Regions from separate parts of the Ensifer sp. LBL genome, predicted to be linked through region 2. Evidence: predicted binding sites of a transcription regulator. Region 2 holds the regulator's gene; each other region holds the start of a gene.
The links. Region 2 encodes LexA, which represses DNA repair genes until DNA is damaged. Its sites were predicted from a motif close to TGTTCNNNNTGTGTTCNG; they were not measured.
Positions count from the first base shown of each region.

Region 1: the regulator LexA is predicted to act here: its motif matches at 5,612-5,629, upstream of recA (recombinase RecA).
Region 3: the regulator LexA is predicted to act here: its motif matches at 5,856-5,873, upstream of OKW20_RS21570 (DUF763 domain-containing protein).

Region 1 covers NZ_JBNDJY010000003.1:379,012-388,860, reverse strand. Annotated here, with positions in the region: gene OKW20_RS13500 (carbon-nitrogen hydrolase family protein) at 1-330, opposite strand, end outside; gene OKW20_RS13495 (AraC family transcriptional regulator) at 536-1,387, opposite strand; gene alaS (alanine--tRNA ligase) at 1,570-4,233, opposite strand; gene recA (recombinase RecA) at 4,465-5,553, opposite strand; gene OKW20_RS13480 (carbohydrate kinase family protein) at 5,873-6,820, shown strand; gene OKW20_RS13475 (pseudouridine-5'-phosphate glycosidase) at 6,852-7,781, shown strand; gene cckA (cell cycle histidine kinase CckA) at 7,889-9,849, opposite strand, start outside.
Region 2 covers NZ_JBNDJY010000003.1:536,824-546,672, forward strand. Annotated here, with positions in the region: gene OKW20_RS14205 (hypothetical protein) at 1-684, opposite strand, end outside; gene OKW20_RS14210 (hypothetical protein) at 958-1,209, shown strand; gene lexA (transcriptional repressor LexA) at 1,446-2,168, shown strand; gene OKW20_RS14220 (hypothetical protein) at 2,254-2,586, opposite strand; tRNA gene OKW20_RS14225 (tRNA-Cys) at 2,796-2,869, opposite strand; gene OKW20_RS14230 (thermonuclease family protein) at 3,022-3,756, opposite strand; gene OKW20_RS14235 (hypothetical protein) at 3,972-4,265, opposite strand; tRNA gene OKW20_RS14240 (tRNA-Asn) at 4,425-4,499, shown strand; gene OKW20_RS14245 (cryptochrome/photolyase family protein) at 4,598-6,061, shown strand; gene OKW20_RS14250 (class I SAM-dependent methyltransferase) at 6,123-7,400, shown strand; gene OKW20_RS14255 (SMR family transporter) at 7,479-7,850, shown strand; gene OKW20_RS14260 (SMR family transporter) at 7,837-8,163, shown strand; gene OKW20_RS14265 (SDR family NAD(P)-dependent oxidoreductase) at 8,151-8,993, opposite strand; gene OKW20_RS14270 (cysteine synthase A) at 9,298-9,849, shown strand, end outside.
Region 3 covers NZ_JBNDJY010000005.1:327,850-337,698, forward strand. Annotated here, with positions in the region: gene OKW20_RS21545 (SRPBCC family protein) at 448-951, opposite strand; gene OKW20_RS21550 (ArsR/SmtB family transcription factor) at 944-1,291, opposite strand; gene OKW20_RS21555 (TetR/AcrR family transcriptional regulator) at 1,453-2,010, opposite strand; gene OKW20_RS21560 (NAD(P)-dependent oxidoreductase) at 2,092-2,982, shown strand; gene OKW20_RS21565 (flavin-containing monooxygenase) at 3,224-4,333, shown strand; gene OKW20_RS21570 (DUF763 domain-containing protein) at 4,516-5,814, opposite strand; gene OKW20_RS21575 (GNAT family N-acetyltransferase) at 6,002-6,472, opposite strand; gene OKW20_RS21580 (response regulator) at 6,729-7,787, opposite strand; gene OKW20_RS21585 (chemotaxis protein CheB) at 7,796-8,362, opposite strand; gene OKW20_RS21590 (CheR family methyltransferase) at 8,359-9,198, opposite strand; gene OKW20_RS21595 (response regulator) at 9,195-9,849, opposite strand, start outside.

The DNA of each region.
Region 1 (9,849 bases), 160 kb from region 2:
CGGGCCGATGTCGCGGGGCCCGATTGCGGACATGATGCGCTTGTTCGGAAAACATGTCGCTCCTTCCGGGAAGTGCACAACACGCGCCCCTGCCAGATGCGCTTCCCGCATCAGGCGCCGGATACTTTCGCCGGCAAGGCGAAGTGCTGCCGCGTCTCTGGGGTCGTCGAAGTAGCCGGATTGCGCCACGGCAAGACGCAGCGACTTTGGTTGCAGAGGCGTCTCTTCCGCAGCAGCGTGGCGAAGATGCATGAGTGCGGTGGTGTAGGATTCGCCGGTCTTGGCGACGCGGGCGCGAACGCGCCGTTTGAAATTTCGGTTTTCAGTCATGGCAGGGCCTTTCGCGTCTCGGGCAAGTTCCCCAGCAACCGGACCCGAAACGGTGGGACCGAGATTGCGACCCGAGACTGAAGTCCCTTTGCCTCCATGAAAGGATCGTGCCGGGGACGATCTTTGGAGGTTCGGCGCAGGCCACGCCGAACCAAAAGTGCCGTCGAGCTGCCGATTCGTCAATTGTGGTAGCGTCCGGATGCCGTCACCTCAATGGCAGGTAGATTTCGCTCAAGAGTTCCGTCGGCGCAACTTCGCGGGGATTGTTGAGATATTTCTCGAACATCAGGCTATCGCGGATCTCGCGGCCGGACTGCGGCAGCCAGGTGCCGTAGAGCCACTGATAGGCCTTCGGCATGTCCGCGTAGGGGCCCTTGTGGCGAAGCACCGCATAGCGGCCGCCGTCGAGATGCTGTGGCGTCAAAGGCGCCTCCACGGGCATCGCCTTGCGCGCGCTGACGCAGGCGAAAGAGCGCAGCTTATCGGTCGACACTAGTTCCGGGTCGTCGAGATAAATGCCGATCATCTCCATGTCCGGCCGGAACAGTTGCCGCGAAAAGAGAGTGCCGTAGAGCGTCTCGAATGCCTTGCCGATCTCCATATAGGAGCCGGTGTGGGCGACGCCGACGACGTCGAAGGCTTCGACCTCCTTGAGGGTGACTTCGTACATGTCTGGAATTCCTTCCGTTGAAGCGGTTTCAAAGGCGACATGGCTTCCCTCCTTGCGGTATCGCGCCGGCGGCAGTCCGTAGGACGCCTTGAATGTGCGGTTGAAGGATTGCAGGTTGGGATAGCCAGAGCGCTGCGCGATCGTTTCGACAGGAAGATCGGTCTGGGCGAGATCGGCCGCGGCCCGCTGCAACCTCAGCCGCTTGACGGTTCCGGCCAGCGTCTCGCCGTGAACGGCCCGGTAGATCCGATGCCAATGGTGCGGCGACAGACAGGCAATCTCCGAGAGACGATCGAGGTCGAGATCGCCGTCGAGATGGCCGTAAATATAGTCGCTGACCCGGTGCAGACGCCGTTCATAGGTCGCCCACGTTACCCGCTCTTCCATGTCCACCCTTTCGCGCTTTGCTCACGGATCGGTAGACCATAGATCAATTTGACAAATCCTGCGGAGTTGTCCGGCTGCTTTCGCAGAGGATTTGTGCGCCTCGGCGGGCTCGATAAGACCTGACGCCGCAAACAAAAAAGGGTGCCGCAACGGACACCCTTTTCCTATTCTGTCGGTGGCAATCAGCCGGCGAGTGCGACGGCCACTGCCTCGATCGCTTCGGCTGCCTTGTCTCCGTCCGGGCCGCCGGCCTGGGCCATGTCGGGACGGCCGCCGCCGCCCTTGCCGCCAAGAGCGGCGGACGCGATGCGGACGAGGTCGACGGCGCTGTGCTTCGACGTCAGGTCTTCGGTTACGGCGACGACGGCGCTGGCCTTGCCGTCACCGGAAACGCCGACGAAGGCGACGATGCCGGAGCCGAGGCTCTTCTTGCCGTCGTCGGCAAGGCTCTTCAGGTCCTTAGGCTCGACGCCCGAGACGACCTTGCCGAGGAAGCGGATGCCGGCGATGTCGCGGGCTGCGTCGGCAGAACCGGCCTCGCCGCCGCCACCAAGCGCCAGCTTCTTCTTCGCTTCGGTCAGCTCGCGTTCCAGCTTGCGGCGCTCGTCGAGCAGAGCTTCGACGCGACCGAGCACGTCGCCCGGCTGAACCTTCAGCGTATTGGCAAGCGTCTTGACGCGCTCGTCCTGCTCGTTGAGGTAGGCGCGGGCCGCTTCGCCGGTCAGCGCCTCGATGCGGCGAACGCCGGCGCCGACGGCGCTTTCCGAGACGACGCGGACGAGGCCGATGTCACCGGTGGCAGACACATGCGTGCCGCCGCAGAGTTCGACCGAATAGGCGCGGTTGGCCTTGGAGCCGTGGATGCCGCGGCCCATCGAGACAACGCGAACTTCATCGCCGTACTTCTCGCCGAAGAGCGCCATCGCGCCTTCGGCAATCGCATCATCGACGCTCATCAGGCGCGTGGTCACCGGCGAGTTCTGCACGATGATCTCGTTGGCCATCTCTTCGACGATCTTCAGCTCCTCGGCCGTCATCGGCTTCGGGTGCGAGACGTCGAAGCGCAGGCGCTCGGGCGCCACCAGCGAGCCCTTCTGGGCCACATGGGTGCCGAGCACTTCGCGCAGCGCCTCGTGCAGGAGGTGCGTTGCCGAATGGTTGGCGCGCAGGCGCGAGCGGCGCGCATGATCGACGTCGAGCTGGGCGGCGTCGCCGGTCTTGACCGTGCCTTCGGCGACGGTCGCGAAGTGGACGAAGAGCCCCTCGCCGCGCTTCTGCGTATCGGTCACGGTGAGCTTGCCGCTTTCCGTCGTGATCGTGCCGGTGTCGCCCATCTGGCCGCCCGATTCGCCATAGAACGGCGTCTGGTTCAGGATGACCTGGACGGTGTCGCCCTTGGCGGCCGAGGCGACGACGGCGCCGTCACGCACGACCGCCTGGATCACGCCTTCGGCGGTCTCTGTGTCGTAGCCGAGGAAGTCGGTGGCGCCGTGCTTTTCCTTGAGCTCGAACCAGATGGTTTCAGTCGCAGCTTCGCCGGAACCGGCCCAGTTGGCGCGGGCTTCAGCCTTCTGGCGTTCCATAGCGGCCGAGAAAGTGTCGGTATCGACGGTGATGCCCTTGGCGCGCAGTGCGTCCTGGGTCAGGTCGAGCGGGAAGCCGTAGGTATCGTAGAGCTTGAAGGCGGTCTCGCCGTTGAACTGGTCGCCTTCCGACAGATCGGCAGAGGCATCGGACAAGAGGTTGAGGCCGCGCTCCAGCGTCTTGCGGAAACGGGTTTCCTCGAGCTTCAGCGTCTCGGAGATCAGCGCTTCGGCGCGCACCAGCTCCGGATAGGCGCGGCCCATCTGGCCGACGAGCGCCGGCAGGAGCTTCCACATCAACGGATCCTGCGCGCCGAGCAACTGCGCATGGCGCATGGCGCGGCGCATGATACGGCGAAGCACGTAGCCGCGGCCTTCGTTCGACGGCAGCACGCCATCGGCGATCAGGAAGGCGGACGAACGCAAGTGGTCGGCAATGACGCGGTGGCTGGCGCGACGGTCGCCTTCGGCCTTGACGCCGGTTGCTTCTTCAGAAGCGGCGATCAGCGCGCGGAACAGGTCGATGTCGTAGTTGTCGTGCTCGCCCTGGAGAACGGCGGCAAGGCGCTCGAGGCCCATGCCGGTGTCGATCGACGGACGCGGCAGGTTAACCCGCTCTTCCTTGGTGATCTGCTCGTACTGCATGAAGACGAGGTTCCAGATCTCGATGAAGCGGTCGCCGTCTTCATCGGCCGAGCCCGGAGGTCCGCCCCAGATGTGGTCGCCGTGGTCGTAGAAGATTTCCGAGCACGGGCCGCAGGGGCCGGTATCGCCCATCGCCCAGAAATTGTCGCTGGTCGGAATGCGGATGATGCGGTCGTCGGAGAAGCCGGCGATCTTCTTCCAGAGATCGAAGGCCTCATCGTCGGTGTGGTAGACCGTGACCAGCAGGCGCTTGGCGTCGAGGCCGTACTCCTTGGTGATCAGGTTCCAGGCAAGCTCGATCGCGTTCTCCTTGAAGTAATCGCCGAAGGAGAAGTTGCCGAGCATCTCGAAGAAAGTGTGGTGGCGTGCGGTGTAGCCGACATTGTCGAGGTCGTTGTGCTTGCCGCCAGCGCGAACGCACTTCTGCGCCGTCACGGCTGTCGAATAGGGGCGTTGTTCCAGGCCGGTGAAGACGTTCTTGAACTGCACCATGCCGGCATTGGTGAACATCAATGTCGGGTCATTGCGCGGCACCAACGGGCTCGACGACACGACCTCGTGACCGTTCCTGCGGAAATAGTCGAGAAAGGTCGACCGGATTTCATTCACGCCGCTCATCTTGCGTCCTATTCTTAAGCACCGATTCCGGCCCGGGTCCGGCCCACGCCGCGCCACTAAGCCATTGTCCCTAAACCCTGCAGCCGCCCACGGTGACCGCACCCTCCAACGCGCTGGGTCGCCGGAACCAAAGGCTTTTATCGCTCACATATCCGACTGTCCAGACGCCAGCAAAAAACCGGCCGCCCATGGGGCGACCGGTTCTTGGGTAACCTCAGTGGACCGAGCGGCTTATGCTTCCGGCGGCTCGTCGCCGTCGTCCGCTTCCGGACCGCCATTCTCAAGGAACCGGTCGGCGATCAGGCCAGCATTCTGGCGCAGCGCCGTCTCGATCTCGCGTGCGAGATCCGGATTGTCGCGCAGGAACGTCTTGGCGTTCTCGCGGCCCTGGCCGAGACGCTGGCTGTTGTAGGAGAACCAGGCGCCCGACTTCTCGACGATGCCGGCCTTGACGCCGAGGTCGACCAGTTCACCGGTCTTCGATACGCCTTCGCCATACATGATGTCGAATTCGACCTGCTTGAAGGGAGGCGCCATCTTGTTCTTGACGACCTTGACGCGGGTCTGATTGCCGACCACCTCTTCGCGCTCCTTGACCGAGCCGATGCGGCGGATGTCGAGGCGGACCGAGGCGTAAAACTTCAGCGCGTTGCCGCCGGTGGTGGTTTCCGGCGAACCGAACATGACGCCGATCTTCATGCGGATCTGGTTGATGAAGATGACCATGCAGTTCGACTTGGAGATCGACGCCGTCAGCTTGCGCAGCGCCTGGCTCATCAGGCGGGCCTGCATGCCCGGCAGGCTGTCGCCCATTTCGCCTTCGATTTCGGCGCGCGGCACGAGTGCGGCAACCGAGTCGACGACGAGAACGTCGATCGCGCCGGAACGCACGAGCGTGTCGGTGATTTCGAGCGCTTGTTCGCCGGTGTCGGGCTGCGAGATCAGGAGGTTTTCGAGGTCGACGCCGAGCTTGCGGGCGTAGACCGGGTCGAGCGCGTGTTCTGCGTCGACGAAGGCGCAGATGCCGCCCTTCTTCTGAGCTTCCGCAACGGTCTGCAGCGCCAGCGTCGTCTTACCCGAGCTTTCCGGGCCGTAAATTTCAACGATGCGGCCCTTCGGCAGGCCGCCAATGCCGAGCGCAATGTCGAGGCTGAGAGAGCCGGTCGAAACCGTCTCGATCTCAATGATGCTGTCCTTCCCACCGAGCTTCATGATCGATCCCTTGCCGAACGAACGTTCGATCTGGGAAAGTGCCGCTTCAAGTGCCTTGCTTTTATCCACCGATTTGTCCTCTACGAGCCGCAAAGAGTTTTGTGCCATTTGGTCCACCTTTAGGTTATTGAAGCTACCGAGGCAATGAAGCCGCCGCAGGAGTTTTTGTACATGTTTTGTTCCGTATTTGCAAGAGCGCGACAACACATTGAAAAACAATAGCTATCCACCATGCGTTCGATTCTTGTTCACGGAACGAAAGCGGAGTTTTCGAATGTTGGCGCCAACGCTTCGAACATGCCCGGTTAGGCCCGGCCGATTCGTTGGCGCATGACACTTCGGACGGGTCGGGCGCGTGGCGCTTCGCGATGCGGCATTGCAGGATGCCAACAGATATTCGGCCGATCGGCCAAGCAGAGGAACATTCATGACGCAAGCTGAGATCGCCGTTTTCGGTGGTGCGCATATCGACAGGCGCGGCCGCATATCGGGAACGACAGCGCCAGGATCGAGCAATCCGGGAAGCTGGTTCGAAGAAGCAGGCGGTGGTGGTTTCAATGCCGCGCGCAACCTGGCGCGCCTCGGCCACAGTGTGCGCATGATCAGCACCCGCGGCGGCGATGCGGCCGGCGAGATGGTGACCGCAGCCGCCGCCGCCGCCGGCGTCATCGACACTCCCCTCACCTTTCTCGACCGCCAGACGCCGAGCTATACGGCGATCCTTGAAAACGACGGCAATCTGGTGATTGCGCTTGCCGACATGGAGCTCTACCGGCTGTTCTCGCCCCGGCAGTTGCAACGACGGGCGCTGCGCGAGGTCATTGCCACGAGCCAGCTCGTGCTGACCGACGCCAACCTGCCGGAAGAAACCATCGCCGCACTTGCCCAGTCGGCTGCCGGCAACGGCCGCCTCGTCGCCGGCATCGCCGTTTCGCCGGCCAAAGTCATCCGCTATCGGCCGTGCCTCTCGCATCTCTCGTTCCTGTTCATGAACGAGTCCGAGGCCCGGGCACTGACCGGCAAGGATGCGGCCGAGGCGAATGAGTGGCCGTCGTTGCTGAGAAGCGTCGGCCTTACGGGTGGCGTCGTCACACGCGGCGGCCGCGCCGTCGTCGCCTTCGACGGCGAAGACACCTGCGTTGCCGTTCCGCCAGCCCTTCCCGCGCTTGCCGACGTCACCGGCGCCGGCGACGCGCTCGCCTCCGGATTCCTCTCGGCGCGCCTTGGTGGCCACGCCATCAACGCGTGCCTGCGGCACGGCATCGCAGCCGCTCAAATCACCTTGCGCTCTCCCTTGGCCGCATCCGAAGAGATGTCCGCGACCAATCTCGAACAGGCGCTGGCCCTTGTGCCCGTGCCCCAAATGCTGTCATGACATTTGCCAGCAGAACTCCCAAGGAAAGACCATGACCAAACCCGCTTCCCCCTTCCTGCCGATGGAATATTCCGACGAGGTCGCAGCCGCCAAGGCGCGTGGCGCGCCGATCGTGGCGCTGGAGTCGACCATCATCACCCATGGCATGCCCTACCCGGGCAACCTGAACATGGCCCGCAGTGTTGAAGCGATCATCCGCGAGCAGGGTGCCGTGCCGGCGACCATCGCGGTCATCCATGGCGTGCTGCATATCGGCCTAGACGACGCCAAGCTCGAAGAACTGGCGAAGACCCAGGGCGCGATGAAGGTCTCGCGCGCCGACCTCGCCTTCGCGATCGCTGAGCGCCGCACCGGCGCGACGACCGTTGCCGCGACGATGATTGCCGCCGCCCGCGCCGGCATCCGCGTCTTTGCGACCGGCGGCATCGGCGGCGTGCACCGTGGCGCCGAGCTCTCCTTCGACATCTCCGCCGACCTCGACGAACTTGCCCGCACCGGCGTCATCGTCGTCTGCGCCGGCGCCAAGGCGATCCTCGACATCCCGAAGACGCTCGAAGTGCTCGAAACCCGCGGCGTTCCTGTTGTCACCTATGACAGCGAAATCTTCCCGGCCTTCTGGTCGCGCGACAGCGGCCTCAAGAGCCCACTGATGCTGAACAGCCCGGCGGCCATCGCCAACTTCCAGACCATGCGCGAGCAGCTCGGCGTCGAAGGCGGCATGCTGGTCGCCAATCCGGTTCCGGAAGCTGCCGAGATCCCGCGCGAAGAGATGGAAATCTACATCGCCCGCGCGCTCGACAACGCCGAAAACGACGAGATCACCGGCAAGGCGGTCACGCCCTATCTGCTGAGCAACCTCTTCGAAATGACCGAGGGCCGCAGCCTCGAGACCAACATTGCGCTGGTCGAGAACAATGCCCGGCTTGCCGGCGAGATCGCCGTGGCGCTCAACGCGAAGTAAGCTCGGACAGGCTTGGACGAACAAAAAAGCCCGGCGAAATGATCGCCGGGCTTTTTCGTGTCCGGAGTTCACCGGGATCGCTCAAGAGAGGTTTAGACCGACCAGGCTTAGGAATCGAGCATTTCGCGCACGGCGACGGCCAGTTGCTTCAGCGAGAACGGCTTCGGCAGGAAGCCGAACTTGGCGTCCGCCGGCAGGTTGCGGGCAAAGGCGTCCTCGGCATAACCCGAAACGAAGATGAACTTCAGGTCCGGATACTTCTTCCTGAGTTCGGTCAGAAGCGTCGGTCCGTCCATTTCCGGCATCACCACGTCGGATACGACGATATCGACGGCGCCGTTGAGCTCGTCCATGATATCGAGCGCTTCGACGCCGGAGCCGGCCTCATAGACCGTGTATCCGCGCGTTTCCAGCATGCGCTTGCCGCCGCGGCGCACGGCCTCCTCGTCTTCCACCAACAGTACCACGGCCGAATCCCCGGTGAGATCGGTCGGCTCTTCCTGCTTTGCAGCGGGTGCTGCAACTGCCTGAGCGGCCGGCGCGGCAACAGCCATAGTATTGGTCGCGGGCGTTGTCCCGGCCTGTGCGGTCTCTTCCGCAGCGACCGGCACCTCGATGTGGCGGGGCAGAAGGATGCGGAAGGTCGTGCCCTTGCCGACTTCCGATTCCGGATAGATGTAGCCGCCCGACTGCTTGACGATGCCATAGACCATCGACAGGCCGAGACCGGTGCCCTTGCCGACCTCCTTGGTCGTAAAGAACGGCTCGAAGATCTTGTCGAGGATCTCAGGTGGAATACCGGTTCCCTGGTCGGAAACTTCGACCATCACGAAGTCTTCGTCCGGCAGTTCGCGCCGTCCGAAGGCCGAGACCTCCTCCGCCGGCAGGTTGCGGGTGCGAAGTGTGATGATGCCGCCTTGGGGCATCGCGTCACGCGCATTGACGGCAAGGTTTAGCAGCACCTGTTCGAACTGGCCGAGATCGGTCCGGACCGGCCAGAGATCGCGGCCATAATCGACCTCGACCTTGACGTTGGTTCCGGTCATGCGGTCGACCAGCATGCGCAGGTCGCCGATGACGTCGGTCATGTTGAGCACCGTCGGCCGCATCGTCTGCTTGCGCGAGAAGGCAAGCAGCTGCCGAACGAGAACTGCGGCACGGTTGGCGTTGCGCTTGATCTCCATCAGGTCGGCAAAGCTCGGGTCGGCCGGGCGGGCGGACAGAAGCAGGTGGTCGGACGACAGCAGGATCGCGGTCAAGACGTTGTTGAAGTCGTGCGCGATGCCGCCGGCAAGCGTGCCCACGGCGTTCATCTTCTGCGTCTGCGCCATCTGGTTTTCGAGCGCTTTCTGCTCGGTAATCTCCAGCGCGTAGATGATCGCCGCTTCCTCCGGCGCCTGGTCGGTCTGGTCGATCACGGCATTGACGTAGAAGCGGAAATGGCGCTCGCCATCGGTCGGATGCAGCGCGTCGATCGGTGCGATGTCGCCCTGCCGGTCCTTGGCGGCCGCAAGCGCATCGTGCAGGCGAAGCTTCTCGGTTTCGTGCACCACGGCATCAATCAGCGCGCCGCGCTCGACGTCATCCTGCGAGACGAGGCCGGAGAACAGCTTCAGGAACGGCGCGTTGGTGCGCAGGATCCGGCCATTGCCGTCGACCGAGGCGATCGCCATCGGCGTGTTGTTGAAGAAGCGGGTAAAGCGCATCGCCGCGCTCGACGCCGACTGGTCGCTGTCCTCGCCGCCCTCGCGCGACATGACGATGGTGCGGCTTTCGCCGGGCGCGCCGTCGCGGGTGGAGGAAACGCGGTGGATCATGCGGACCGGCAGGCTCTGGCCGTTCATCTTGCGCAGGTCGAGGTCGAGCATCTTGGTCTTCTTCAGACCCGGTTCGGCCTGCACCGCCTGGACGAGCGTCAGTCCTTCGCCAGCCACCAGATCGCCGATGCTGATCGAACCCGGCTGGAACTTGGTGAGATCGATGCCGAGCCAGTCGGCGAGCGTGGCGTTGATGTAGAAGATCTCGCCCTTGCGGCCGGCGGAGAAGAAGCCGGCGGGCGCGTGGTCGA
Region 2 (9,849 bases):
GGCAAACGGATCGTTGTTCGGGGCAGTGCCACCGGCGCCAGCAAAGGGATCGTTCGCTGCCCCCTGCCCGCCATTCGGGATCAGGGCGCTCACCGCCTCCTGACATTTGAACATCTCGCTCACCGCCTTCATCGAATCGCGCAGGCTGAGGCTCGCGACGACGCGTCCCTCGAAGGCCAGCGCCAAGGTGTTCTTGCGAACGAATTCGGTAAAGAAGTCGGTGTTGGAAAAGTTGACGACGAGGGCCTTGGCGCCGGTAAGATCGACGCCGAACGCAACGGCCGGCCACTGGCGACCACGGTCGAGCTGCAGGGCGACGTCATATTCCCGCTGCGGCTCGATGGATTTCCACTCGGCATTGCCGATCGAAAGAAACGCCAGGTTCGCCGACCCCCGCGGATAAAACCCGATACGAAGGATCGCGCCGGCATCATAGCTCGTCGCGGCGTAACACGAGCCTCCAAGGGAAGGATCGGACCCCACCGTCCAGGCGTTGATCCGTTTCCAGATGTTCGAACGCCCTTCTTCAGCAGACGCCGCTCCGGCCGTGAGCAACAGACCGAGCACCACCAACGACAATCTACGCATGCAATTACCCCACTTTCCACGCAAAGTTATCTTTTTTTGACCTCCTGTCGAGACGGTGAAGCCCCTTCCTCGCAGGGATTTTTGCGCATCCCCCACCCCCGGCCCCAGAGCCGATAGTGCCGGTGCGTTCTTCGCCCGTCGCAAGAGGAACGGTCAAGATGAACTCGAGGTGCAGCGGCTGGCGCAAATCAGACACAGCCTGCAGGCAAAGAGCTGTTGAACACGGCAGAGTGATCGCCATGCTTGCTGGACTTCGGAACGAAAGCACGGTTCACATCGTTTCCCACCCTGTAGTGCCACCCCTTCATCAAGTGGACGTTCCCCGTGCTTGCCGCCCTGCTTCTCGCTTCGATAGTCGCATCGCCCAATATGCCTGACGTCAAGCTCAGCGCTGCGACGGTGGATGAACTCCAGACCGATTTCGAACGGGCCGTGCCGTGCCACCAGATCGATGGACGCAACGTGTGGAAGGGCGCGCTGGCGTTCTACATCCAGTCCTTCGTTTATGACGGCGACACGCCCGTCGCGACCGACGCGGCCGACGCGGTGCTTCCGGAAGACAACAGCGCAGAGACGGTGAAGGAGTTCGAGGACGCCTGCTCGACCTCGCAAGCGACCTAAATCTCTCCTCATAGAGCCCCGTGATTCGCTCGAATCAGCTGCGCGACTGGTGCCTGCCGGCGCGTTTTTGGCACGCACCGTCGCCGATAGGCGCCCTGCTCCCGCAAAAGTGACCGATCGACACCCGCAGAAGCGGCCAATTGCCTGAATTCACGGAATTTTAGGCACTTGCGGAACACATATGGAACAGATAGTGTCTGTTCTTGATTTGTTTCACGCCTCTGGAGCGACGTGCCATGCTGACCCGCAAGCAACAGGAATTGCTTCTGTTCATTCACGAACGCATGAAGGAGTCGGGCGTACCGCCGTCATTCGATGAAATGAAGGATGCGCTCGACCTGGCGTCGAAGTCCGGCATCCACCGTTTGATCACCGCGCTCGAAGAACGCGGCTTCATTCGCCGGCTGCCGAACCGGGCGCGCGCGCTCGAAGTCATCAAGCTTCCGGAAGCCTACGCCGCCGGCCAGCAGCAGCCGCGCAGAGGCTTCTCGCCGAGCGTGATCGAAGGCAGCCTTGGAAAGCCGCCGGCGGCCGCTCCTGCCGCGCCGAAGCCCGCCCCAGTTGCCGAAAGCACGTCAGTTTCCGTCCCGGTGATGGGGCGCATCGCTGCCGGCGTTCCGATCTCGGCAATCCAGAACAACACCCATGACATCACCGTGCCGCTCGACATGATCGGCAGCGGCGAACATTACGCCCTTGAAGTGAAGGGCGATTCGATGATCGAGGCCGGCATCTTCGATGGCGACACGGTGATCATCCGCAACGGCAACTCGGCCAATCCCGGCGACATCATCGTGGCGCTCGTGGACGACGAGGAAGCGACGCTGAAGCGCTTCCGTCGCAAGGGCGCGTCGATTGCGCTCGAAGCCGCCAACCCCGCCTACGAGACGCGCATCTTCGGACCGGATCGCGTGAAGATCCAGGGCAAGCTTGTCGGGCTGATCCGCCGCTACCATTGAGCTGCAGGCAGAACACCGGATCAAAAAAGAGCCTCGCCAAGGCAATTGGCGAGGCTCTTTCCATTTCGGGTGAAATCCAGATCGTCTATTCGTGGATCGTATATTCTCCGAGCTCGCAGAGATCCTGCGTGTCCTCGGTCGTATCGAGGGCCGAGCCCTCCTCGAATTCGAATCGCATGTCGTATTTGCAGACGTCCCGCCCGTCGGCAATGGTGATCTCCATGCTCTCGCCGGGGTTCAGGACCTGCCGACCGAAAACATCGTCTTCCCACTCATTGACGCCGACCGGTGACGTATAGAAGTTCGTCAGTACCACGCTGGTGTTGTTCTTCAGCTGGAAAACCAGGTCGTCAGCGTGCGCCTCAATAGCGGTCGCCGCAAAACACGCCAACGCCGTCAGGATCAGTCTCTTTTTCATTGATGCCATTGCCTCCGTTCTTAATGTTGACGGACGCTACCGATGCGGCTGATCTCAGCGGAGTCATCGTTCCCCCTCTACCGATTTCACCGAAGCGATAAGATCCGACGGAGGCATAGGAGACGTGGCTTGCGCGGACGTGGGGTCGCGAAACGACCCGCGCTGCCCTAAGGCAGAACGTCAAACCAATTCAAACGAGGTGAGATTTTTGGAGGCCTCGCCCGGAATTGAACCGGGGTACAAGGATTTGCAGTCCTCTGCGTCACCACTCCGCCACGAGGCCTCACAGCTCGGATAACCAAGCGTTGGCGCGGATTTAGAATGATTGCAGAAAAACCGCAAGAGGCATTTTCTGAAAAACGCGCCGTCGATTTGTTGGATAGATACTTTCCACAGAACGATCGCCGATGCCCGCCGATCGGCTCCCGGTTGATCTCAGCACCAGGGCGTCGGGCGTCCATCCCACGGGCGCACGAGCCCCTCGGAGACAAGCACGCGTCCAAGAGATTGATCGCCACGGGTAACCAGGCGCAGTTTTTCGCCGGCCTTGGCGTCTGATCGCCCGCCTGCCGAAACCAGCTTGAAGTCGCCCGCGTTCAGCAACTCGCGCAGGCGCTGCTTGGCGTAGAAGCCGCGCGAACGCTCCTTGTCGCAGCTTGCCTGGCGGATTCGCGGCGCATCGACGTCGGCGACACGGATCGTCTCGCCATGAAAGACGAAGGTGGAGCCATCGATCACGCAGTTGTCGTTGCGAATGCCGCAGAAATAAAACTGGTCGGTGCGGATGGACGCCGTCTTCACCTCTTCATTCGGCCGCACGACGGGGGTTGGCGGCGTGACGCCGACATTCACCGACGGCACCGGTGCGGCCAGGGCGACCTTCGTGACCGGGTCGGGCTTCGGATTAGGCTTGTGCCTGTCCGCCTGATGCGCGACGCGCTCCTGCGCTTCAGGAACGGCACGCGGAGGCTTCGGCTTCGTTTCCGTTCGCGACGCAAAAGCCACGACATCGGAAACCACGGGCCAGTGCCGCAACTCGGCGCGATGGTCATAGGCCATGACGCCGCCAAGGGTGAGCGCTGCGGCCAGATACCACGGCGCCATGCCGCCCTGCTTGCTGCTGCTTCTGCCCGAACTGCGGCGTCGACGTTTCGTAGTGGCTTTGGCCATCGGTCCCCATCCTGATTCGAGACCGCATTATGCGTTTGATGGGTTGCCGAAAAGTTTTCGAGGGTACCCCAACAGAGGGGAAGCCTGCGACGAACCGGTCATTCGCCCTGAGCATCACGGCGGTTCTTGAAATATTCGGGAATCGAACCGCGACCGCCCGAAGGACTGGGAACGGCCCCTGCCCGCAACAAGAGGAGCGGCAAACGGCGTTCGGCTCAGGAACCCTTCGAGGAATTGGTTTTCCCGCGCCAGCGCGCCCACCAGACGGCCAGGCGACGACGACGGCGGCGAACCGAGGGAATGTCGTGGGAAAGCACGATCAGGCCCAGCGGTATCATCCAGAAGCCCAGCACGGGCAGGAAGCCGAGAAAACCGCAGAACACCAGCAGCGAACCCAGCAGGATGCGCAAGAGCGGAGAGTCGGGCAGCGCGATGCGCCATTTGCCCAGCACGATCTGTCGTGTCTGCGGATCAATGCCGAAATGCATCTGCTTCCTGTTTTTATTCATCATTCCCTATCCGGCGTGTTTTCCCACAATTGGGGACTTCTCCACAGCCTCGCAACGGAACTTGTCATTTTTTTTGAAAAAAGCGCTTGGCAAATCAGAAAAGCATGCGTATTAGCAGCCTCACTTCTGAAGCGCACAGCACAACAGCGGCGCGGATGATCCCTGGTAGCTCAGCGGTAGAGCATTCGACTGTTAATCGACAGGTCGCCGGTTCGAATCCGGCCCGGGGAGCCACTTTCTAAAAGAGCCATTTGCAGCGATGCGAATGGCTCTTTTTCATTTTGCACCTATGTTCCCTGGGTGATCAATCCCCAACCTCCCGATGGTTCTCCATGACAAAGGCCGCGGCGCCGCCCATCATCGTCTGGTTCCGCAAGGATCTTCGCCTGGCCGACAATCGCGCCCTTTCGGCCGCTGCCGGCGAAGCCGCCGTCATTCCCCTCTATATTCGCGAACCCGCCGACAGCGGCAACGGTCCGCTCGGCGCGGCTCAGGAGTGGTGGCTGCACCATTCGCTTGAAGCTTTGGGCGCAAGTCTTACCGAGTGCGCTTCAAGCCTCGTTCTTCGATCAGGCACGCCGCTGGACGTGATCGTCGAGATCGCGCGCGCAAGCGGCGCGGAGCGCATCTACTGGAACCGCCGCTACGACCCGAGCGGCATCGCCACGGATACCGCGCTTAAGAAGGCGCTGGCCGAACGGGGCATCACCGCCGAGAGCTTTGCAGGACAGTTGCTGCACGAGCCCATGCGGCTGCTGACGACCACGGGCGGCCCCTACCGCGTGTTCACGCCGTTCTGGCGCGCGCTCGAGCTGAAAAACGAGCCGGCACCGCCGATCGACCGGCCGCACCATATTGCAGCACCGGAAACCTGGCCGCGATCGGAGCGCCTCGACGACTGGTCGCTGTTACCGACAAAGCCGGACTGGGCAGCAACATTCAGCGAGGTCTGGACGCCGGGCGAAGACGGCGCGGCCACCCGCCTCGAAGAATTCATCGACGAAAAGCTCGACGCCTACAAACGTCGCCGCGACTTTCCCGATGCGGATGGCACATCCCTGCTCTCGCCCCATCTGGCGTTTGGAGAAATCTCGCCGGCGCAGGCCTGGCATGCGGCAGCCGGCCCCCAGGCCGACAGCGGCGAAGGGGCCGCCACCTTCCGCAAGGAGCTCGCCTGGCGCGAATTCTCCTACCATCTGCTGTTTCATTATCCTGAGCTCCCCCGCCGCAACCTCGACCGTCGATTCGACCGCTTCCACTGGCTGAACGACGAGGACAATTTCACCGCCTGGACCAAGGGCCTCACCGGATACCCGATCGTCGATGCCGGCATGCGCCAGCTGTGGCGTCACGGCTACATGCACAATCGCGTCCGCATGATCGTCGCCTCCTTTCTCATCAAGGACCTGCTCGTCGACTGGCGAAAGGGAGAAGCGTGGTTCCGTGACACGCTAGTCGACGCGGATCCGGCCAACAATGGCGCAAGCTGGCAGTGGGTCGCCGGATCGGGCGCGGACGCCGCACCGTTCTTCCGGATCTTCAATCCGCTGCTGCAGGGCGAAAAATTCGACCCCGATGGTCTCTATGTGAAGCGCTTCGTGCCGGAACTGGAGCGCCTTTCCCCGCGCTATGTCCATCGCCCCTTCGCAGCGCCCGCCACAGCCCTTGCGGAAGCCGGCATCGAACTTGGTACGACCTATCCCAAACCGATGGTCGACCATGCCGTTGCGCGGGATCGGGCACTGGCGGCTTTCCGGCAAGTCACAGGCGCGCCGGGAGATTCCGAGGGCCCATAGACCCTCCGGTAGAATTCCTCAGTTGGCGTCTTGCCCGATTGCGGCTAGGCTCACCTTACGGATGCAACAGCTGAGGGGGTGGTGTGTGCGTAACCTGGAAGCCGATTTTGCTGCATTTTCCGATGCGGTGGAGCTATCTTCCGACAACCTGGCGACGGCCGTGCGGGATTTTCCGCTCAAGGCGCGCATGGTGCTTGGCGCCTTGGTGCACCTTCAGGTGGGAACGCTGATGCTCGCCACGCCAGATGGTCGCCGGCTGGTGATCAAAGGCGCCAGGGCCGGCCCCAGCGCCATCCTCAATCTCAACAACTGGAACCTGCCCCAGCGCGCCATTTCAGGCGGCACCATCGGGGCCGCGGAAAGCTACATCGACGGCGACTGGGACAGTCCCGATGTCGGCGCCTTTCTCGAACTCTTCCTCGTCAACGCCGAAATCGGCAATAATTTCCCGAACCGCGCGCGCGGACTTCTGCGCCTCTTCGACAAGTTCCTGCACTGGCGCAATGCCAACACCCGCTCCGGCGCCCGCCGCAACATCCAGGCCCACTACGACCTCGGCAATGCGTTTTACAGCGAATGGCTCGATCCGAGCATGACCTATTCGTCCGCGCTCTACGCCACCGGCGCCAACGATCTCCGCTCGGCGCAGAAAGCCAAGTACCGCGCGCTGGCCGAGGCGACGAATCTGCGTGCCGGCGACCACGTGCTCGAGATCGGTTGCGGCTGGGGCGGCTTTGCCGAGTTCGCGGCAGCGGAAATCGGCTGCAAGGTCACCGGGCTGACGATCAGCCGCGAGCAACTGGCCTTCGCCCGCGAGCGCATGCAGCGGGCCGGCCTTGCCGACCGTGTCGAACTGAAGTTCCAGGACTATCGCGAGGAAACAGGCACCTATGACCGCATCGTCTCGATCGAGATGTTCGAGGCGGTCGGCGAAAAATTCTGGGCAACCTATTTCTCGCAGCTGAAGCGGTGCCTGAAACCCGGCGGCAAGGCCGGACTGCAGATCATCACGATCAAGCCCGAATCCTATGAGGAGTATCGCTCCAATCCGGATTTCATCCAGAAATACGTCTTCCCAGGCGGGATGCTGCCGACGCGCGAGCATCTGGTCGAGCTTGGCCGCAATGTCGGCCTGCGGATGATCAACGACTTCGGCTTCGGGGTAGACTATGCCCGCACGCTCGGCGAATGGCGGGAGCGGTTCTGGGCGGTCTGGAACCGGATCGAGCCGCTCGGCTTCGACCTGCGCTTCAAGCGGCTGTGGGAGTTCTACTTCTACTATTGCGAGGCCGGGTTCCGCGCCCGCAACATCGATGTCCGGCAGATCGTCTTCGAGTGAAGCGTACGCCGCGTCTTTACCGCGTCACCCGTAGCGCTTAAGAGGCGGTCGATCCAAGTTTCTGTTCAAAGGTACAGCATGCGTCTTGCATGGTTTTTCCTCGCGCTCGCCATCGCGACCGAAGTGGTGGGCCTGACGGTGATGAAGGCCGCTTCCGAAAGCGGCTCCTACCTCGGCCACATCGTCATGTATGTCTCGATCGCGCTCTCCTACGTCTTCCTGGCGAAGGCCGTGAAGACGATTTCGGTCGGCGTCGCCTACGCGATCTGGGAAGGTTCGGGGGTCGCCATCATCACACTGGTTTCGGTTTTCGTCTTCGGCCATGTGCTGACCGGACGCGAAATGCTCGGGCTTTCGATGGCGATCGTCGGCATCCTGCTCGTCAATGCAGGCGAGTATCATGAGGAAAACGAAGCAGCGCGTGAAGGAGCCGCCGATGAGCGCGCCTAGCATCTACTTCGTTCTCGCGGTCGTGGCCGGCATCCTCGATATTGGGGCCAACCTTGCATCGACGAAATCGGAGGGGTTCGCCCGCCGTGGCTGGGGCATTCTCTCGATCCTGCTGGTGCTCGCCGCCTTTGCCTTCCTGGCGGAAGCCACCAAGGGCATGGAGCTCGCCATTGCCTATGCCGTGCTTGGCGCAACCGGGATCTTCGGGACGGCCATCTGTGGCCGTTTCCTGTTCGGCCAGAAGCTGAAGCCGATCGGCTGGGTCGGGCTGGCGCTCATCTTCGGCGCTGTGCTGGTGCTTCACACCGCCTGACGCGGGTGCCCGCCGGGTCCGGCGTGCTTCTTGCCTTCCATGGCCTCCGCCTTGCCGCGGGTCAGCCAGCTCAACACGCGGAAATAGAGGCTGTAGGGCAAAAGATCCATGAGCTTCACCGCGTAGGCAAAGCGGCGCGGGAAGGCAATCTCGAACCGTCGCGACTTCAGGCCGGCGACGATACGCCTTGCCGCCTCCTCGCTGGTCACCGGTGCTGGTCTCAGAAATCGGATATGTGCGGTCCCGGGCGTATCGACGAAGCCGGGGCTGATGATCTGCAGCCTGATACCGAGCCGGTCCAGATCGAACTTCAGGCTTTCAGCCATATTGATCAGCGCGGCCTTGGTGGCGCCATAGGCGGCACTGGTCGGCAATCCGCCATAGCCGGCCACCGACGAGACGATGGCGATGTGTCCGTACCCCTGCGCCTTCATGTGCTCCACCGCCGGCAAGAGACAGTTGACGACGCCGTTGAGGTTGACGGCAAAGCTCTTCTCGAAGGCCTCGCGGTGAAGCTCGTCTCCCCGCACCGGCAGCGCGACCCCGGCGTTCAGCACCACGAGAGACAGATGCCCGTGATCGTATTCGATCGCCGCCATCACCCGCTCCATGTCGGCGGGGTCGGTGACATCGCCGTCGAGCACGGTGATCCGCCCTTCACTTGCCGCTTCATGCTGCAGATCCACGAGCCTGTCGTGGTTTCTCGCCGTCACGACGACGGAGTAGCCTTCGCGCACCAGCGCAAGCGCCAGTGCCCGCCCGGTTCCCGAGCTTGCGCCCGTTACCCAAGCCAGTTTCTGTTCCGATTTCGTAGATTGAATACTCATCACTCACTCCTCGGCACGCGCCGGGAAACACGTACGCATCTCCTTCTGTGGGCGAAAAATGACTTGCCCGGCCCTTCTTCGCGGCAGCGCTCCTTGCCGCCGGCTCTCGCCGTCCCTGGAGACGATTTTTGTTCGGGACAGAGCGACGGCGAAACGCTATTTCTTGCCTGAAGTGCAGGCTGAGCCGAAAACACGCCAACATTTCGGCGGTCCCGGAACGTTGTCGATATTCGCCGCCCGCCGTTCGTTTTTACCTGGTACGTGCCGCCTTGCCGCGGTGCCTGTCTTCAAACACGAGGTTCTGAAAATGGCCATTCTCCCGTCCGTGCTCGAAGCAATCGGAAACACGCCCCTGATCCGGCTGAAATCCGTTTCCGACGCGACAGGCTGCACGATCCTCGGCAAGGCCGAGTTTCTGAACCCCGGACAATCGGTGAAGGACCGGGCGGCCCTTTCGATCATCCGCCATGCGGAACGCACCGGGCAGTTGCGGCCGGGCGGCGTCATCGTCGAAGGCACGGCCGGCAACACCGGCATCGGGCTGGCGCTCGTCGGCCAGGCACTCGGCTACCGCACCGTCATCGTCATCCCGGAAACACAGAGCCAGGAAAAGAAGGACGCCCTGCGGCTGCTTGGCGCCGAGCTCGTCGAAGTGCCGGCCGTTCCCTATAAGAACCCCAACAACTACGTGAAAATTTCCGGCCGGCTCGCCGAGCAACTGGCCAAGTCCGAGCCGAACGGCGCGATCTGGGCCAACCAGTTCGACAACGTTGCCAACCGCGACGCCCATGTGGAGACCACGGCGCCCGAGATCTGGCGCGACACGGATGGCAAGGTCGACGGCTTCATCTGCGCCGTC
Region 3 (9,849 bases), on a different contig from region 2:
CCTATGCTTGCTGTCGCATACGAATTCGTTCCGCTCGGTCACCCATCAAGACGCCGCGGATCGTCGCCGCGCCCCCTAAGTTGACTGAACTCCGCCACGCGCTCCAAAAAGGGGCCTCTTCTGATAACGAAGAGGCTCCAGTTGGACTACATGCTGCCGCAACAGGGGTCGTCGCCTGCCGCAATCGCACGATTTCAGGTTACAATGGCGCCAAATGAGCGCAACTCGCCCGATAGAAGTGTATCTAGCTGATTGGAATTACACTTCCCCACGAGCGGCCCCGTTTCGACGATCGGTTAGATTGGCGGGCATGCGTGGATGACCGCCCCTCAGATACGAAGCAGACCGCCATTTCTTTATCCTTGGACGGGGCTTGTGCCTCCGCGCCGGCGTTAAAGGCTGATTGAGGCCGTCCAGCAATCCTCCACCGAGGCGAATGGACCTGTGCTACTCTCCTCGTTCAGAAAGCAATGCGTCGAGCTGCTCCATCTGCTCCGGCAATGCGGTCGCCGAGCCCTGTAAAGCTTCCTCGAGCGCTTCCTTCGAAGGATAGATCTCGTGGAATGTCAGCAGCGTTTTCTCGCCCTGACCCTTAAAGGTTACGGTTGTGACCGCACCTTCTTCGCCCTCATCGTTGGTCCAGACGATGCGCTCGTTCGGCACCACCTCGAGATACTTGCCGTAGAAGGCCATGGTGCCCGAACCGCCGGCGCCGAATTCCAGTCGATATTTGCCGCCGGTACGCACGTCCATTTCGCACGAGACGAGCAAGATGCCGGGTGCCGACTTCGGCACCCACCAGCGCTGGAACAATTCAGGCTGGCTCCATGCCCTGAAAACCGTGCTCGGTGACGCATCAAATGTCCGCGTTACGACGAGTTCACGGTCCCCTTTGCGCTCGACCGACGTACGGTTCTGCGCGCCAGCTGCGTCGTTAACTTGCTCATTCATCGCCTACCTCCCGTTTCAGTTCGTCGATGATTTCGTCCAGTGCCTCGAAGCGAGCCTCAAAGAGCTTGCGGTGCGCCTCGATCCACTCGGCCTCCGCCTGAAGACCGTCCTTCCCAAGCTTGCAGGTTCTCACCCGCCCGACCTTTTGCGTGACGACGAGGCCGGCCCGCTCGAGAACCTGGACGTGCTTCTTCATGCCGGTCAGCGTCATGTGGAACTGGTCCGCGAGACTGGTGATCGACGCCTCCCCTCGCCCAAGCTGATCGATGATCCCGCGGCGGGTCGCGTCGGATAGCGCCGCGAACGAAAGATCGAGAGGGGAACCTATATACTGAACCATTCAGTTCAGTTTTAGCCTACCGACGCGCGAAGCGCAAGCGTCTCGGAGCGCGTCCGCGTGTTTGACGCTTCCGCCCGATAAGGGGCGCCACAGCAGGCGCGAAATCTTGCGCTGGCTTGCCTCGTAGGGCCGAGACTGGGCCGAATGCCCGACGACGTGCACTAAACGACGCTTCCAACGATCATCGCACTCAATGCGGAAACCGCTTCATCTGCCAGTGTCTGCACCGTTCGGGCTTCGCCTGCCATCGCTTCGGCTGCGCCCAAGATACCGACACAGCGCAGGCTAAGCTGCTCATCTGTGAGGCTGGAGTGAACGCGCAGCGCTCCGCACATGATTTGCACGTATTCATCGATCATGGCTCGTTGTTGCGCCGCCATCTCGTCGGTGCCTTTGAGTGCCGCCGAGATGGCTGGTGCCTCGGCACCGACATCGGCGAGACAGTTGAAATATGCGCGGCTCATCACGTCGGCCAACGCCTGCAAATCCCCGGGAGCCGCGGCAAGAGCCTGTCGCAGTTTTTCAGCGTAATTGTCTTCGAGGCGCTGGAACAGGGCCAGCAACAAACCCGGCCGCGTGGCAAAATGCTCATAGGTGACGGGACGGCTGACGCCGGCGCGCGCAGCCAGTGTCGCAAGGGTCAGTTCGTCCGCACCCCTGTCCCGGACGATCTCCATCGCCAAATCGATCAACTGCTCACGCCGCTGATCCTTGGGCATCTTTGCCATTCTCGCCCCACATGTTTTCTACATTTTGTAAGTTACATTTTGTAGGAACTAAAATCAAGGAAGGAATGCGTGATGAGCGATGTCAGCGTAGTGGGGCTCGGAGAAATGGGCAGCGCGTTGGCGCGGGCCCTGGTCGGTGCCGGCAAGGGCGTAACGATCTGGAACCGCAACATGTCGAAGGCTCCTCCGCTGGTTGCACTCGGCGCGACGGCTGCCGACACAGTCGCCGAGGCATTAGAAGCCAGTCCGGTGACCGTGATCTGCCTCTCGGATTATGCGGCAACACTGTCGCTCCTCGACGAACCCGTAGCCCGGGAAGCGCTCGAGGGAAAATTGGTGATCCAGCTCAGCTCCGGCACACCTGACCATGCCCGCTCGTTCGATGGCTGGATCAGAGATCACGGCGCGCGTTATGTCGACGGCGCCATCGCTGCCTGGCCACGCCAGATCGGCGGTCCGGAGGCCGCAATCACAGTCGCCGGTTCCGAGAAAGCGTTTGCCGCCGCTGAGCCCTTGCTCAGGACACTGGCCGGCAACATCAACTATGCAGGTACGAACATTGGCCACCCGGCGACGCTGGCCAATGCGGGCCTCGCGTACTTTGCCGGACACTGGCTCGGCTTTGCCCACGGTGCCGCTGTATGCGAAGCAGAAGGCATCGATCCGGCCGTGTTTGGCGACATGATGGCTGAGATCGCGCCAATGTTTGCTGACGACATGCTGAGGATGGGCAAGGCCATGACCGAAAACCGCTTCGACAGCGCCGAGGCTACCATCAAGACGATTTCCGCCGACCTCCGCTGGCTCGCCGAATATGCCGAGCGTACCGGGATCAGCAACGCGTTTCCACGGCTGGCGACCGACATCTTTCAGCAGGCCCAGGATGCCGGCGCGGGCGCCCAACAGCATGGCGCAGTGATCAAGGTCATCCGGCCCACATGCAATAGCCACCGCGACGCGTAGCGAATGCGAGCTAGCCGGTGGCCAATCGAGACATGAGGGCGAGTGATCAGGGCCTCCTCCCCTTACCTGCCCGGCTGCGTCCGCGACTGGCAATGTCTATGATGCCATCCTGTGATGCGCCCCGTCACAGTTGACGGCTCGCGATCAGGGCGCATCGACCGAAAGCTCCTAAAGGCGGCGACCTGCCACTTGTTCTCCAGCCTTTGCCGAAATAATCTTCGTTGGTGGGAGTGGCCTTCGCGTGAACACCAATGTTGTGATCGTCGGCGCCGGGCCCGCGGGCCTCGCGGTCGGCGCCTGCCTGACACGGGCGGGTCTCGATTTCATTATCCTTGAGAAGGCGCGCGAGATCGCGCCGGCCTGGCGACGTCATTATCGGCGCCTCCACCTGCATACGGTCAAGGCGTTCTCCTCGTTGCCGCACATGCCATTCCCGGAGAACTATCCGCGCTACGTGCCGCGCGAAAAGATGGTCGAGTATCTCGACGCCTACGCCGCGCGTTTCGAGCTCCGGCCGCACTTCGGCGAGACGGTCAATTCCATCCGCCGCGAGAACGGTAACTATCTGGTCGAGACCGGCACGAAAACCGTGTCCGCTCGCCACGTCGTCATCGCCAGCGGCAACAATGCCGAGCCCATAGTTCCCAATCTGCCCGAAATGGGGACCTTCGCCGGCAGCCTGTTGCATAGCGCTGACTATGCCGATGCCACCCCCTTCATTGGCCAATCGGTACTGGTGATCGGCATGGGCAACACCGGCGCCGAGATTGCGCTCGACCTTGCCGAGCTCGGCGCCCGGCCGACCCTGTCGGTACGCAACGGCGTCCACATTGTGCCGCGACAGCTCTTCGGCGTACCGATCCAGATGGTTGCAATGGCCACCCGGTTGCTGCCGCGAGCGGTGAACGACGCGTTTTTCCCGATCATTCTCGACTTTGCGCTGGGAAAGCCTGAAGAATTCGGCATCATCAGGCCCAAGCATGGCATCCTTGAGCAGGTCGCTGCCGGACACATCCCGGTCATCGATGTCGGCACTGTTGCAGCGATCAAGTCCGGCAGCATCAAGGTGGCACCTGCCATCACGCGTTTCACCGAGCGCGGCGCCATCTTTGTTTCTGGCAGACAGGCAGAGTTCGACAGCGTCATCCTTGCCACCGGCTACCGGCCAAGTTTCGAGAAATTTCTGCCTGCGAACCTTCACCCCGGAAAAAGCGGCGTCACGCGGCAGTCCGCCGAACTCGGCCTCTATCTCGTCGGCTTCCACAATCCAGTCACCGGCCTGCTCCGGGAAATCGGCCGAGAAGCGGCCGCGGTGACCGCCGACATCGAGCGGCGAAGCCGCGTACGGTAACTGCTGCGAATGTATGCGATGGTGGAACATGTGCGCAAATGAGGCGGGCCACCCGGCTGGCCTAGCCGCGCCCAAGACCAGCGCTCGCGTGGCATCATCCATCGACTCCGAAGTCGAAAGGACACGCGCGCCAATCGATTTTGGAAACGCCGACGAAATTGTCGATGCCGGCAAAGCGACGTTCAGCGTGTTTGACGGCGGCCATCTCGCCGGTATGTCGGATCCAGTTGCTTCGGCTCGCTCGCCGGTCCCTCTGTTTTCTCAAATCCAAACACGCTGCGGCCGCCCCATTCGGGCGAACGGTGAAACTCTCCCGCAACGATTTCCTTAAGGTCCGGGCCAGTGGCGTATCTCTCGAGCTGCCGTGCCTGGTCGTCCAAACGCCTCAGAGCCTCCAGCTCCTCGCCAAGTCCCAGCCGCGCCTTCGTCACTGCCGATCGCATGACCGCAATCGTGTGGTCATAGACCTTGAGCGGCACGGGAAACGGATGGCGATCCTTGCCGCCATGGGCAAGCGAAAACCGCGCCGGGTCGGCGAAACGGCAAGGGGCGCCGTGGACGACCTCCGCCACCATCGCGAGCGCGTTGACCGTGCGGGCACCGACGCCCGGAACCATCAGCAGCTGCTCGAAATCTTCGGGACCGCGATCGGCGGCCGCAGAAAGTGTCGCATGCAGCCGTCGCATGTTGACGTTTTCCTCCCGCACATCGTGGTGCGCCGGCATCACGAGATGTGGGAGCAAAGGCTGATCAACCTTTGTCGACCTTCCCTTTGGATCCAGAGCAACGACTTCCCGGACAATTCGGTCCGGCCCAAGCGACGCCAAAAGGTCAAGCTGCCCATTGCGCGAGGCGGCGGCCCGCTTGTCTGCGAGATTGACGATTTCCCCCTGCCCTTTTCCTTCGATCGCGGCATGGGGAGAGTCGACGAAACTCGAAACGCCCTCGGAGAACCAGTGATAGCGCCGGGCCTGGCGTTTATCGCCGTTCATGCCCTGCTGCACCACCACCCATTTGCCGTCATCGGCAACGATGAAGCCGTGCAGGTAGAGATCGAAGCCATCCTGGACAGCCGCACTGTCGACTTTTGCAACAAGCCGGCTGGTGGCAGCAAGCCCGGCACCATCGAAGCCGACGCGGTTGCCGATGGCAATCAGTTCGTCAGGCGTCTGCCGCGAATGCCGCCCGCGGCCACCGCAGACGCTTATCCCGAGATCCCTGGAACGAGAAGCCAGGCCACGCTTGAGAGCGCCGATCACGCTGGTCGTGATGCCGGAAGAGTGCCAATCCATGCCTATGACGCAGCCGAAGGACTGGAACCAGAAAGGATGGGCCAGCCGGCGCAGAAACTCGTCACGGCCATATTCGATGACGATGGCTTCGGCGATGATCGTCCCGAGCTTCGTCATGCGGTCTCCGAGCCAAGGAGGAACCCTGCCGCCATGAAGAGGGAGATCTGCACTTCCAGCTCGCTGAACCATTTGTGTCTTATAGGCCGCTTACAGGCGTTGCGACAGAGTAAAGTTCTGTGAATGTTCCAGCCGGCGGAAATCAGAACACGAATGCCCCTGAACGCAGCACTTCGAACTGGCGGTAGCGAGAACAAACGCTGAGACCTTATCGGGCGTGACGCTCCAGGAGATTCCCCTGGAGCGTCACCCGTTTGCCTCAAGCTACCTGGATTTGCCAGCAGATCACGCGACCATCATCGGCATCAATGCGCTCCCCCGTACGCAGGAAGCCATTGCTTTCAAGTACGCGCTGAGAGGCCACGTTTTCCGTGCCCGTTTCTGCCGAGACGTGCGTGACCCGCGGATCATGCAACGCCCATTCAAGCAACTGGCGCACACCCTTGGTCGCAAAACCGCGGCCTTGGCAACTTGGCGCGACCCCGTAACCGACATGGAGATCGCCTTCGGGCGAAACCCGTATCACAGAGCAAAGACCAACGATCTCGCCATCATGCACGATCCACCAGGCCGACGGGGCAAAACTTCGCCTTGTTTCGAAAGCGAGGTTGCGCAGCATTTCCATCACCTCTGGCGGAGCGATCACAGTATCTGCGGCAAGGTACAGGCCTTCGCGCACGACGCCTCCAGGCATCGCGATGAAATCATCATCAATTGCTTCGATGAGCATTTTTCGGCTTTCTGATCTGTCAGGTGTCCAAAGCCGAACAGTGAGCGCGTTTAACTATGCCGAACCGACGACATCAACGCACGCACCGCTGCGGCCAACGATTTTGGGAACAACTCGACGGCAATCATAGGCCTTCTCTCCTGCGGTTGAACGCGACGCTACTCGATCCCAGTCGAAACGACAACGCGTTGCTGCCCCTCGCCGGTCGCGACTTTCCGAAAGGCATACGCAGCCCGGCAACGAGGCGATGCAGATCTCAGTTGTTGAGGTTTGTCAGCGGTATGCGAAGCGCCAGACAAAGTCCGTCGGCCCGCCAATTTCGCACCAGCGATCCGTTCAGCCCTAGAACGGCCGCTTTCTCCAGCGTCGTGCCAAATCCCGTCCTTTCGGAACTCTCGGACAACGGATGTGAGCCGTGTTCACTCCACTTGACGTGAAGTTCCTCGTCGATGGTCGAAACGTCGATGGTCAGTTGCCCCGTGGGGACGGAAAGGGCGCCATATTTGACAGCGTTGGTGGTCAGCTCGTGCAGAAGGAGCGCAAGGGACGTCAGTGCCTTGTCGCCGAGCGGAGCGTCCGATCCCGATATCATGACGCGAGAGCCGTGAGCGTGGTCGTGTGGTGCGACGATTGCCTTCAACAGGGCTACAACCGTCGTCGCAATCTCTGCACGATTGTCCTCCCGAACAAGCTCGGGCAGTGTAAGCTCGTGAGCGCGAGACAGCGCGTGCAGCCGCGACCGTAGATCAGCCTCGAGATCGGAGACGGTTTCGGCTTGCCTGGCACTGACCGAGATCAACCCGGCGGTGAGGCTGAACAGGTTCTTGATCCGGTGATTGATTTCCCGCAGCAGAATATCCTTGTGCTCCGCTGCCTGTTTGAGCGCCTGCGCCTGGGCAGCGAGTTCATCTCGTTGGGCGGCAAGTTGCTGCCGCTGCCGGTAGAGTTCGAAGAACACGTTGACTTTGCTGGCCAGGACGTCCGGTTCAATCGGCTTTTGAATGAAGTCCACCGCGCCAGCTTCGTAGCCGCGAAATCGGCGTTGGCCGTCTGCGATACCGGCCGTCACGAAAATGATGGGAATGTGCCGCGTGCGTTCGTTGCCGCGCATCAGCTCGGCAAGTTCGAAACCGTCGAGACCCGGCATCTGAACATCGACGAGCGCGAGCGCTACGTCTTGTCGAAGCAGGATCTCAAGCGCCTGATCACCGGACCGCGCTTTCATGAGGAGGCGATCGTCGCGGCGAAGCAGTGCCTCCAGCGACAGGAGGTTTTCCTCGAGGTCATCGACCAGTAGAAACGGGACGGGCTCCATAATTATTCTCAGACCTCTTTCAAGTATTCGGCAATGGCATCGAGCGTCAGGATAAGAGCGCTCGGGCAAGACTGGATTGCGGCTTCCGGCATGGCGCGAGCGTGAGCGCCTTCAGGGTTTTGCACGATCGCCGTCCCGCCTGCTTCATAGACTGCCGCCAGGCCATCCGCCCCATCACGATTGGCACCGGTCAGGACAATCGCGACGAGAGCCGGCCCGAATGCATCGGCAGCACTTTCGAAAAGTATGTCGATCGACGGGCGGGAAAAGAGGACAGGCTCATCCGAAGAGAGGGACAGGTTGCCGTCCGTTTCCACGAGCAGATGATAGTCCGGCGGCGCAAAATAGATCGTGCCGGCCTCGAGCGACTGCTTGTCCTCGGCCTCTTCGACAGGCAACAGGCACTTTGCACGGAACAGGTCGACCATAAGGCTCGGTCTGTCCGATGGAATGTGAACGACCACGATCACGGGCAGCGCGAAGCTGCGCGGCAGCGCCGGCAGGATGGCCGAAAGCGCTTCGACGGCCCCGGCCGAAGCGCCAATGATCACCGCTTGGGCTCTTGCGGGCGTCATTCGGCACGCCTTTGGTAGATTTTCTCCTCACGCACGAAATCCGTGAACGCATCGGCATGAAGCGAAAATCGCAGGTTCTCTTTGGCGCCGAGCCCAAGGAAACCTTTGCGGGCGAGCGAGTCCTTGAAAAGACCCACGGCTCGGTCCTGGAGCGCGCGGTCGAAGTAGATCATGACGTTGCGGCACGATATGAGGTGCATTTCTGCAAAAACAGCGTCGGTCACCAGGCTGTGGTCCGAAAACACGACGTTGCGGCGCAAGGTCTTATCGAACAGCGCCTTGCCGTACGCCGCCTGATAATAGTCCGACAACGATGACTTTCCGCCGGATTTTCGATGGTTCTCGGTGAAAAGCTGTATCCTATCGAGCGCATAGACGCCCGCCTCGGCCGCCTCCAGCGCTTCATGACTGATGTCAGTGGCATAAAAGATCGTTCGATCTTCGAGGCCTTCTTCCCGAAACAGGATAACCAGCGAGTAAAGCTCCTCGCCGCTGCTGCAGCCAGCAATCCACACCTTCAAGGAAGGGTAGGTCTTCAAATGGGGAACGACCTTTTCCCGGATCGCCTGGAAGTAACTGGGGTCACGAAACATCTCGCTTACCTGAACCGTCAGAAAGCGCAGCAATTGCGGCAGCATTGCCTGATCGTGCAGAAGTGCCTCCTGCATCGCCGAGAAAGTTTCGAACCCCAGTTGTTCGCGGGCCTTCTTCAGCCGTCGCTTGATCGACGCCAACGCATAGTTGCGAAAGTCGTAGTGGTATTTGAGAAACAGCGCTTCCAGCAGCAGCCGGATTTCGATGTCTTCCACCTTTTCAACCGCGGCGGCTTCGGTCATTTGGGCATCCATACGCGCACCAGCGACAGCAGTCTGTCGACGTCCAGCGGCTTGGCCATGTAATCATTCGCGCCAGCTTCGATGCAGCGCTCCTGATCGTCCGGCATCGCCTTGGCTGTCAGCGCAATGATCGGCAACTTCCTCCAAGCCGGGTTCCTTCGAATCTCGGCGGTTGCGACCAACCCATCCATAACGGGCATCATGACGTCCATCAACACGAGTTCGATGGGGCGCCCTGGGTCAGATGACGCTTTTTCGAGGGCGTCCAGCGCCTCGCGCCCGTTGCGCGCGATCTCGACGATCGCGCCGCGCGGTTCAAGAATGTTGGTCAGCGCGTAGACGTTTCGGATATCGTCTTCCACCACGAGGATGCGACGGCCCTCCAGCAGCGCATCGCGGTTTCGCGCCTTGCGGATCATCTTTTGCTGCTCGTCCGGCAGTTCCGATATCACCTGATGCAGGAACAGGCTCACTTCATCGAGCAGCCGCTCGGGGGATTTCGCCCCCTTGATGATGATTGACTTCGAGTATCGCCTCAACTTCTGTTCATCATCCGCCGAGAGTTCGCGTCCGGTGTAAACGATGACAGGCGGGAAGGCATAGGCGCTCTGCGAACTCAACGTCTCCAGCAACGAATAGCCGGACGCGTCA